Linked DNA regions of Prochlorococcus marinus str. MIT 0918. Each later gene encodes a partner of the first gene's protein in a complex. Links are inferred from orthologs where the notes say so. Each region holds a gene or a part of one and is shown on either strand. Other genes may lie near its edges.

Evidence for each region. Proteins that work in one complex are often made in the same cells at the same time.
Region 2: the proteins of O5636_RS08900 (region 1) and lpdA are in contact, whole or in part, in a crystal structure (PDB 1EBD), measured with the Geobacillus stearothermophilus proteins. The link is inferred for Prochlorococcus marinus str. MIT 0918 from one-to-one orthologs. Residues at the interface, in WP_033016211.1 of Geobacillus stearothermophilus: Ile130, Ala131, Met132, Pro133, Arg136, Arg140, Glu141, Asn155, Arg157; in WP_049624544.1 of Geobacillus stearothermophilus: Pro340, Ser341, Asp344, Tyr345, Arg403, Asp406, Val408, Glu431, Ala432, Gly433, Asp438.

Annotation. Positions count from the first base shown.
Region 1 is NZ_CP114780.1:1,636,243-1,641,731, reverse strand. Bases 915-3,794 are described here. They hold O5636_RS08900 (dihydrolipoamide acetyltransferase family protein), read right to left. Parts: upstream 3,103-3,794; coding sequence 1,726-3,102; downstream 915-1,725. Other genes in these bases: O5636_RS08895 (YlqD family protein), read right to left, coding at 3,289-3,732; queA (tRNA preQ1(34) S-adenosylmethionine ribosyltransferase-isomerase QueA), read right to left, coding at 915-1,669. Also shown: cysK (cysteine synthase A), read left to right, coding at 1-557; more of queA, read right to left, coding at 554-914; O5636_RS08890 (long-chain fatty acid--CoA ligase), read right to left, coding at 3,806-5,489.
Region 2 is NZ_CP114780.1:729,218-734,635, reverse strand. The notes cover bases 858-3,666. They hold lpdA (dihydrolipoyl dehydrogenase), read left to right. Parts: upstream 858-1,443; coding sequence 1,444-2,889; downstream 2,890-3,666. Other genes in these bases: trpC (indole-3-glycerol phosphate synthase TrpC), read left to right, coding at 2,908-3,666; O5636_RS03920 (TrmH family RNA methyltransferase), read left to right, coding at 858-1,428. In the rest of the region: murA (UDP-N-acetylglucosamine 1-carboxyvinyltransferase), read right to left, coding at 1-213; more of O5636_RS03920, read left to right, coding at 610-857; more of trpC, read left to right, coding at 3,667-3,792; O5636_RS03905 (hydantoin utilization protein A), read left to right, coding at 3,889-4,557; sodX (nickel-type superoxide dismutase maturation protease), read right to left, coding at 4,574-4,891; sodN (superoxide dismutase, Ni), read right to left, coding at 4,914-5,387. UniProt on the Escherichia coli protein: Lipoamide dehydrogenase is a component of the glycine cleavage system as well as of the alpha-ketoacid dehydrogenase complexes.

The sequences.
Region 1 (5,489 bases):
CAGGGCAATTTGATAACCCCGCCAATCCAGAGATTCATTTCAAAACAACCGGACCAGAAATATGGAATGATTGCAATGGCAATATTGATGTGCTTGTTGCAGGAGTAGGTACTGGAGGAACTATTACAGGAGTTTCTCGTTATTTAAAAGAAGAAAAAGGCAAAAGTATTCTGTCCGTAGCAGTAGAGCCATCTCATAGTCCTGTAATTTCCCAAACTCTCAACGGAGAAGAAGTTAAATCTGGACCTCATAAAATCCAAGGGATTGGCGCCGGTTTTATCCCTAAGAACCTAGACCTAAAACTGGTTGATCAAGTAGAACAAGTCACTAATGATGAATCAATAGCCATGGCACTTCGCTTAGCGAAAGAAGAAGGCTTATTGGTTGGTATATCATGTGGAGCGGCAGCTGCAGCAGCCATTAGATTGGCCGAGAAAGATGAATTTGCTGGGAAAACAATTGTTGTCGTTCTTCCAGATCTTGCAGAGCGTTATCTTTCATCAATAATGTTTGAAGATGTCCCAACAGGTATTATTCAACAGCCAAGCAATAACTAATAAAGTCGGGCAGAGGGTAAAACAGCATCTGGAGAGATAAACATTGCATCTCCATAAGAAAAGAACCTGTATTTTCTTTCTATTGCCTCTTGATAGAACTCAAGCAGTTTCTGCCGGCCAATAAATGCACTTACCAATAATAACAATGAGCTTTTTGGTAAATGAAAATTTGTCAATAGCCCATCAACAACTCCAAATTTATAACCAGGTTTAATAACTAAATCAACTGTTCCTTTAAATGGTTTAAGGGACCCTCCTCCAGCTATAAATGATGCTTCAAGAGACCTTACAGTTGTTGTCCCAATAGCAATAATGCGTCCTCCTCTCAATTGACACGCTTGACAGGCTGAAACAACCTCTGGCTTCACCTCAACCCACTCACTATGGAGTTGTAAATTTTCCAAATTCTCCTCTTCCAATGGTCGGAAAGTTCCAAGGCCTACATGAAGTGTCACTCTTGCTTGTTCTACTCCGCGTTTAGCTAAATCATCCAAAAGATCATCGCTAAAATGTAAGCCTGCTGTTGGAGCTGCCACAGCGCCTGGGCGAGATGCATATCTAGTTTGATATCGCTGATCATTACTTGAATCATGCCTATGAATATATGGGGGTACAGGCATCTCACCGTACAAGTCAAGGCAGTGTTCAATCTTCTCTCTATCACTAAAGCATTTAGGGAACTGAACAATTCGACCTCCAGTCTTCACATCTCTGTCAACGATAGTTAATGAAAGAGATTGTTTTCCACCAGCTTCTAACAAAAAACAATCACCAGGTCTCATTTTTTTTCCAGGTTTTACTAGGCACAACCATTTCCCATCACCTTTAGGTTCTAATAACAAAAGTTCTCCCAAACCACCATTTTTTAATCGGACTTTTAATCTTGCTCTTAACACACGAGTGTCATTCATCACTAATAGATCCCCTTCTTTTAGCTCCGTAGTTAAATCCCAAACTTTCGAATGACTAATTTCTAAGGAATCTTCAGATTGCCTAGAGACAACCATCATGCGAGCTTCATGCCTTGGCTCAATAGGCTCTTGAGCTATGAGTTGATTTGACAACTCATAGTCATAAGAACTGAGTAAAAAATCTCTGGATTCAGATAACAATTTCAATCATCACCTAATTAACTAACGCAATCCATTTTTAAGAACAATACTAATCTTTAAGCAGCAAGACTTTCAGGTTTATTCTCAATCAAATGCGAGAGGTCTTTCAAGAAAGCTGCGCCATCAGCACCATAAACCACTCTATGATCAGCAGTAAGATTTACTTGCATTTGACGTTTCACTGAAATAGATCCATCTTTACCTGCTATGACTGTAGGCAATGAGGCAGCAACTGCGAGAATAGCTCCCGTCCCAGGAGGAAGTATCGCATCAAATCTATCTACTCCAAACATACCCAAGTTTGAAAGAGTAAAAGTCCCACTATTGTATTCATTAGGTTGCAATTGCTTAGCTCTAGAACGCTTAACTAAATCAGCCCATTGTGCTGACAATTCAAACAAATCAACAATATCTGCATTTTGAAGCACAGGTGTTATAAGCCCCCCTTCCTCCATTGCTACTGCAACGGCAACATTTACTTGATTGGGATATACCATACCGTCATTACTCCAAGCTGCATTTAATTGAGGATGTCTAGCTAAAGTGATTCCAACAGCTTTTGCAAGCAAAGCTGTCATTGTGACTCCCTTAGGCTTTACTTGCTTATAAAAATGATCAAGTTTATCTGTTGTAATCGCATATCCCACTCTGAAACATGGAACAGATAAACTGGTCTCCATATTTCTATTTACAGCCTCCTGCAGTGTATTGAATTTAATTGTTTCTCCTGGTTTACCAAAACTATTGCCCTTGGGGATTTCATCAATACGTTTGACAGAATTATCAGAAGGCTGATTTGCAACAGAAGCTTTCTCAAAAGCAATCGAGGCAGGAGCATTGCTTTCAGCAATCCAAGGAACAGTTACAGGCTGGCCTTGGGCTTTCTGAACATCTTCAGCTTGAATTCTTCCATGAGGGCCGCTGCCAGGAACTGTTTTTAAGTCAACGCCAAGTTGAGAGGCAAGTTTTTTAGCCCTAGGAGTAGCAATAACCCTACCTGTATTTACTACAGCTCTATGAGGAATTTGAACTGAAGAAGGTAGTTTTTGCTTTACAGCAGATGGAGAAGCAGATTTGGCTGGGGTTTGAGAAGCAGTTATTTTCTTTTTGTCCTTTGTGGGAGAAGACTCTTTGGAAATAGAGCCTTTTGACTGAGGTGGGTTATTGGCTTGAACAGATGCTATTTCGCCTTCTGATTCAACAATCAAACCTATTGTTTCACCAACTGGAACAGTACTACCCGAAGGCATTAAAACAGCAGCCAAAAACCCATCTTGGAAAGACTCAACATCCATATCAGCTTTATCCGATTCAACGACAAGAACTGATTCTCCTCTTGCAACCTTTTCACCAGGTTTTTTTAACCATTCAACAATCTTCCCCTCAGTCATAGTTGAACTAAGGGCTGGCATAAAAATGTCGTGTGATGCCATAATTGTGTCTTGGACTTAGTTTTGAGTATTTTACCTAAACAAGTGACTCAAGTTTTTAGACTCAGATCACTTGATCAGACCAGTTATTTATCATGTTAGTTCTCAAAGTGCATGCTTCTACTTTTTTTGCTTGCATTTAATTTATAAAACTCCCAAGAATGTATTAAAAAAGAAATAAATCAAAAATCAAATTTGATCTATAGACTCAACAACGCCATCTCTAACAAGCAAAGAAACCTTCATTTTATCTACCAAGTTATCTCCTTTTTTTAGATCACAAAAACTCTCTATTTGGCCTTGTTCAACAATCTCTTCCATCTCTAACTCTCTAATTTGAGCTTGTTGCTGTAACAAGTTTCGTTTTTGTTCCTCTAACTCAGAACGTTTCATTGCGACCTGTTGCTGAACTTGAGCAACTTGTTCTTGAACTCGAGGATCAAGAGGATTTGAAGTTTGAGTTCTTAACCCTTCAACAACTTGTTGACCTTCTTGTTCTAATTGAGCTAATTGCTGATCACTTGTTGAAATAGCCGAGCTTATTTCCTTCTCAGCTTCTTCTTTCCAAGCAGGAGTAACAACAGCTCTAATAGTGATAGAACGTTTAATTGAAAGAGTAGTTACTTCAGACATTAATAAAAAAGCAATTCAGGCCAAGGTTCTCAGCCAATGTGAAATAGTTTAACTAAATTTTCCACGAAAAAAGTTATAAACCAAAAATATCTTCAATAGCATTACGATCACGTTTTGCAATCCTATCGCGTCTTTGTTTTAACGTCTGCGTTAATAAGCCATTCTCAATTGAAAATGGCTTAACTAAAGCCACCCCGGCTACTCTTTCATCAGAACGAGAACCTTGGCGAATAGAAAGCAGCCTATTAATTTCTCCCTTAAGAAACTTTCTTAAATTCTTATCACCAAAAGAGCCCCCCAAGTCTTCTCCTAAAGACAAATTCTTTTCTAATGCCCAAATCAACATTTGTTCAACATTAGGAACTAATAAAGCCCCTAATTGCCTTTGGTCTTGACCAACAATCATTAACTGTTCAATAAGATGACTAGAAACCAAAGCTTCTTCCAATGGCCCTGGTTCAATATTCTCCCCATTACTTAAAACAATAGTATCTTTAGCTCTTCCAGTAAGCACAACTGTTCCGTCTTTAAGCAACATTCCAAGATCACCAGTATCAAACCATCCTTCTGAATCAAGTACTTTTAGAGATTCTTCTGGTTTTCTTAAATAACCCTTCATTACTTGAGGCCCTCGCACCAAAACCTTTCCTTGTTGAGAAAATCGCATTGGCGTACCTTTCTCAGGGTCAACTATACGAAACTCTGTTTGAGGCAAGGGCAATCCTGAACTGCCCCTAATATTCCTCCAGGTTCTTCTACAGCTTAAGACAGGGCTTGTCTCAGTAAGTCCATAGCCAACTAATAATTCTACTCCAAGAGCTTCAAAAAACTCATCAACATGAGGAGCTATTGCCCCCCCTCCATTTATTGGGAATTGCAACCTACCACCCGAAAGTTGTTTAAGAACTTTGGGCCACAAAGTTAAAGCAGCAAGACAATGAAAAGGCCAACGATAAACAACTTCTAAAGAAGATAATATTCTCCTATAAACTTTTACATTTACCAATAACAAATCACGTGATTCCCTTAAAGCTAATTTAAAACAATGGCTATTAGAAAGAGCAGCTTTAATAATTAATTGACGAGAGCGAGGCATTTTATTTAACGCATCATCAAAACCGGTCTTAATCGCCTCCCAAAGCCTTGGAACTGTTGCCATAACAACAGGTTTAACCTTTTTTAAATCATCTTTTAAATGTTTAATAGTTGTATAGTTCTGAGAACATGCACAAGAAAAGAAATAATACTCAGCACTCCTTTCATAAGAGTGCCAAATAGGTAAAACGCTAAGGAGAGGTGTACCCGGAGAAGGGCTCGCAATACATGCTAAAGATCGCATTTGATGCAGAAAGTTTTCATGAGTCAAAGGGACACCTTTAGGGCGACCAGTAGTCCCAGAAGTATATAAAATAGTTGCAATGTTATTGGAACAATTATCTGCAACGGGCTTTTGAAGATACTTTTCTCCACTTCGCATAAAGTCTTCCCATTTAATCAAACCATCTTTAGTCTCTCCCTCTAGCTGTAAAACAAATTTTAATTGTGTTTTTTGCTCTTGATTTAACGAAAGTTTTTCCCACAAGCTTGCTGATTGAACTATTAAACCAACTGATTGAGAATCATCCAAGATATAACGAAGCTCTTCGACTGGCGCTGAAGCTCCTCTCACAGCATCAGCAGCCCCTAACCTCATCAAACCTTGATCAACAATTAACCATCGAGGACTATTTTCTGAAAACAACGCAATAACATCATTA
Region 2 (5,418 bases), 910 kb from region 1 along the record:
TTTTAGAATATTTGTCATTACATCAATATCGGTAAGCTTTGGAATATTATTGAGAACAAGAGTTTCTTTACATAAAAGAGATGCCGCCATCAAAACTAGTGCAGAATTTTTGGCACCACTAATATTTACATGACCCGATAAACAAGATTTCCCTTCAACCCTTAAATACGGTAAAAGACTATCTTCTTTGAGTATTGATGACACGCTATGCATGTCTTAAATGAAACCATGAATACCCCTATCATGCAAGGTTATATAAAGTCGTCTAGCTTTATGAAATAGAAAAAGACTTTTCACTTAAAACCTAGGGCAGTCAGATCACATTCTTATTTAGCTAAGGAGAAGTAGATTGATGCTTTTTTATAGTGAATTGATCATGCGGATGTGGCGGAATTGGTAGACGCGCATGTTTCAGGTACATGTGGCTTTGTGCTATGGGAGTTCAAGTCTCCCCATCCGCATTAATGAAATATTTTGCTGCTTATTCGATTTAAATTCTTATTTACATCCTCCTTTTTTGGTAACTGATAAAGAATCTTTTAAAAAATTATTTAGAATAGAAATTCTAGTTCTTCAAGAGGTTTAAAGATTAAAACGTCTGCTCTGACTTTGATTACTAGTTCTCGGAATCCTTTAGTGCGCCGCTTGAAAGCATTATCTGCTCCTAAGGAACGTTATCAAAAATCAAGTTTCTTACTTGAAGGAAGTAATTTGTTGAAAGAAGCTTTAAAAACTAGTTCGCTGCCTTCTGAAATAATTGCCACTCCAGAATGGATTGAAAAACATTTAGAGATAATGGAATGTTTACCTGAAAGTGTTCGCCTTCATCTTGTTTCGAAATCTGTGCTTAAGGCATCTCTTACAACTGTAAACCCAGATGGAGTTGCATCTCTTTTGTCTTTAGATTCGCTCCCTAAAGTAAACGATAAAGCTGATTTCATTTTAGCTCTTGATAGATTGCAAGATCCTGGCAATTTAGGAACTTTGTTTAGAACTGCTTTGGCCGCTGAAGTAGAAGATGTTTGGTTAGCGATGGGAGCAGATCCACTTAGTCAAAAAGTTTTAAGATCATCTGCTGGAGCAATTTTCCATCTTCCTTTTCAACGTTTAGGTAATTCTGAAGAAGATGCTGTTAATGAATTGTTTACGAAGTTAAAAATGGCTAAAGATAGAGGATTCCAAATTGTTGGAACTTATGGGCCAGGAGCTCATGCAATTACAAGGGTTTCTCCCTATTGGGAGATTAATTGGAGTGAGCCAACTATCTTAGTTTTAGGGAATGAAGGCTCAGGCCTTCATCCGAAAATCCAAGCTTCTTGTACGCATGCAGTAACGTTGCCTCATAATGTACTTGTTGAGTCTCTAAATGTTGCATCTGCAGCCGTTCCATTACTGTTGGAACGGTTGCGAGCCAAAATGACCTCTTAGTACCCTGAAAGAAAGGTGAGTCAAACAAATTACGATTTCGATGTAATTGTCATTGGGGCAGGTTATGGGGGCTTTGATGCCGCCAAACATGCTGCTGAACATGGTTTGAAAGTGGCAATTATTGAATCTCGAGAAATGGGTGGCACATGTGTTAATAGAGGTTGTGTCCCCTCAAAAGCATTGTTGGCAGCAAGTGGCAAAGTTCGGGAACTTGCTGATTCTGATCATCTTGCTTCGTTTGGTATTCATTCAGCACCTGTTAGGTTTGAACGAAGCAAAATTGCAGATCATGCAAATAATTTAGTTTTGAACGTGCGAAATAATTTAACTAAGACTTTAGAAAGGTCAGGTGTAACTATTTTGCAAGGCAAAGGTCGGTTGGAAGGACAACAAAAAGTTGGTCTAAGAGAAAATAATGGTGTCGATCGAGTTTTAGTCGCTAAAGATGTGATTTTAGCTACTGGATCAGATCCTTTTGTCCCTCCAGGGATAGAAATTGACGGCAGAACAGTTTTTACAAGTGATGAAGCAATTAGTCTTGAATGGCTTCCAAGATGGATAGCCATTATTGGAAGTGGTTATATAGGTCTTGAATTTGCAGATGTTTATACAGCTTTAGGTTGTGAGGTGACCATGATAGAGGCTTTGGAAAGAGTCATGCCTACTTTTGATCCTGATATCACTAAGATTGCTTCTCGCAATTTAATTGCTGGTCGCGATATAGATGCTAAGTCAGGTTTACTTGCAAGTAAGGTAACGCCAGGATGTCCAGTTAACATCGAACTTTCTGATGTTAAAACAAGAGATTTAGTAGAAGAATTAGAAGTTGATGCTGTACTTGTAGCTACGGGAAGAATCCCTAGTAGTAAGGATTTAAATTTAGAATCTATGGGTGTTAAAACCAATAGAGGTTTTATTCCTATTGATGACTCAATGAGGGTTTTGGTTGATGGTAAGTTAGTCCCCAATCTTTGGGCTGTTGGGGATGTTACTGGGAAATTAATGTTAGCTCATACAGCTGCAGCACAAGGCACTATCGCAGTTGATAACATTCTTGGTGTCGATAGAAATATTGACTATAGAAGTATCCCTGCGGCCACTTTTACTCATCCAGAGATTAGTTCGGTGGGATTATCTGAAGAACAAGCAAAAGAATTATCTAAAACCGATAGTTTTAAGCTAGGAATTGTTCGGAGTTATTTCAAAGCCAACTCCAAAGCTTTAGCTGAATTAGAGAGTGATGGATTAATGAAATTACTTTTTCGAAAAGATACTGGTGAAATACTTGGTGCACATATATATGGACTTCATGCAGCTGATCTAATTCAGGAAGTTGCAAATGCATTGTCTAGGAAACAGAGTGTATTGGAATTGTCTAGAGAAGTTCATACTCATCCGACTTTGAGTGAAGTTGTTGAGGTTGCTTATAAGCAAGCTGCTCAACAATTAAAAGGACAATAATTAATCTACTTTTTTTTAATGGAGATTCGTCGACGCCCACCTAATCCAAAAGTTAAGGTAGCTAATCTTGAGTATTCAATTCCTCATGCTGATGCAGAGCCTCGTAATATTCTTGAAAAAATAGTTTGGGAAAAAGATAGAGAAGTTAGTGTTGCCCGTAAAAATATCCCTTTAGAGAAACTCAAATCAAAAATTGAAAAACTACCTCCTTGCAAAGATTTTTTAATGCAATTAAAAGAGTCTTCAGTTAAACCAGCTGTAATAGCTGAAATTAAGAAGGCTAGTCCTAGTAGAGGAGTTATTAGAAAAAATTTTGATCCTGTTGAGATAGCAGTTGCCTATCAAGAAGGAGGAGCAACATGTTTGTCGGTATTGACTGATAAAACTTTTTTTGCAGGAGGGTTTGATGTGCTTATGGAAGTTAGACAAGTAGTTGATCTTCCTTTGCTTTGTAAGGACTTTATGTTGCATCCTTATCAAATTTATCAGGCAAGATCTGCGGGAGCTGATGCAATTTTGTTAATAGCATCAATACTCTCAGATCAGGACTTAATTTATATGAGAAAAATTGCTTTAAACCTTGGCCTTTCAATATTAGTTGAGGTCCATAATTCAAAAGAATTAAAAAGAATTCTTGCCTTAGGTGGATTTCCACTCATTGGCATTAACAATAGAAATTTGACAACTTTTAAGACAGATATAAATAATACGGAGAAAGTTATTAGAAATTTTTCAAAACCTTTAGCAGATCAGGATGTTTTTTTAGTTAGCGAGTCTGGACTTTTTATTAGAGAGGATATTGAAAAGGTTTCGTCGTTTGGTGCTAGAGCAGTTTTGGTTGGGGAATCTTTGATGAGAAAAGAAGATTTAAAAAGTGCGTTGCAGGAAATAATCGGATTGTAATTTGAAAAAACCCTATTATTAAAGTTATTGTTCTAATAAAATGTTTAACGAATCTATTGCCTTTCAGGCAGCAGGCTTAAAAACTGTGTGATTTAAATGATAATTAGTGTTTTAACTGGCTTTGCTGCTGGAGCTCTTCACGTAATTGGTGGTGCTGATCATTTGGTTGCCATGGCACCTTCCGCATTTAACAAGCCTAGATTTGCCCTTAAAGATGGTTTTGCTTGGGGCTTAGGACATTCTACTGGTGTCCTTTTGCTATCAGTATTGGCAATATTGATTAAAGATTTTGCTCAAATAGAGCGAATGTCCACTATGGCTGAGTTAAGTGTGGGTATTTTTCTTTTAATAGTTGGTGTTCTAACTATTAAAACATCGTTAGGTCTTCATATTCATACTCATACTCATACTCATAGGAATGATGGGAAACATCAACATTTTCATTTACATTTAAGAGGTGGAAAAAAACATAATAGACATTCCCATACTTCTATAAGTCTAGGTTTACTTCATGGTTTAGCAGGTGCCAGTCATCTTATAGCTGTTATTCCTGCTTTGGCTTTGCCTAGAGTAGGTGCTGTTTTATATTTATTTTTTTATCTTCTAGGTTCTTTTTTATCTATGGGTGTAATTGTTACAGCAATGTCTTTAGCAACACTTAGAGCAGGTAAAAAAACAATTCCTATGTTCTTTGGATTTACTGGGGCTCTTTCTGTTATGACAGGATTCTTTTGGATTCATAAAACTTCAAGTTTTATTCTTTAAAATACAAGAATCATTATTATTGTATAGGAATTATTTTTTCAACAATTCCTTTAATTTGATTTTTATTTACTTTTCCAAATTGACGACTGTCGATACTTATTGATTTATTGTCGCCAATAATTTCTACACTATTTTCATTTATTTTAGAAATTCTTTTGACAATTAATGAATCTCTATCCAACGGGTTTTCTACTAAAATCAATAAGTTTTCTAGAAGAATATCTTTGTTAATAAAAAAAGGTTTGTAGATAAGAAAATCACCGTCACTAATTGAAGGGGTCATTGAATTCCCAACAACACGGCAGTGTCGTCGGGAACCAATTAATAAAAGCAAGAGAGATTTTAGAATCTTCTTTTTAGCTTGCTGTTATCCAAGCATCAGAGCGACCTTTGGATTTCCAGAACATGTGATGAACTTTTTCTACAGAAGCTAATAAATCGTCTGCTTTTGATTTGTCAATATTGACTTTGCAAGCACTGCAAAGTTTTGATGCTTTCCAAAAAGTCTCATGAAGATCTGGGAAAGTAGAAAGGTGCTCTGGTTTGAAATAGTCAGTCCATAAAATCAGGAGTTCCTTTTTTGTTTCTTGAGCTTGTTCTTCTTTTATAGAGACATAGCGGGAAAATGTATTGTTATAAGTAGCCCATTCTGCAGGGTTATTCCCTGATGGAGGAGTTAAATCCAGAAGTTTTTTTGTCATAGAAACCACTGCTTCTGCTGCTACTCGAGCCGATGCAGGGTCATAAACACCACAAGGCCCATCGCAATGAGCAAGTACATTTTGGGCTGGAAGCCTTTTGATAATTGATGAAAGAACCGAACGCAACATTTGGCATTAATAAATAACCCTTATGACACAT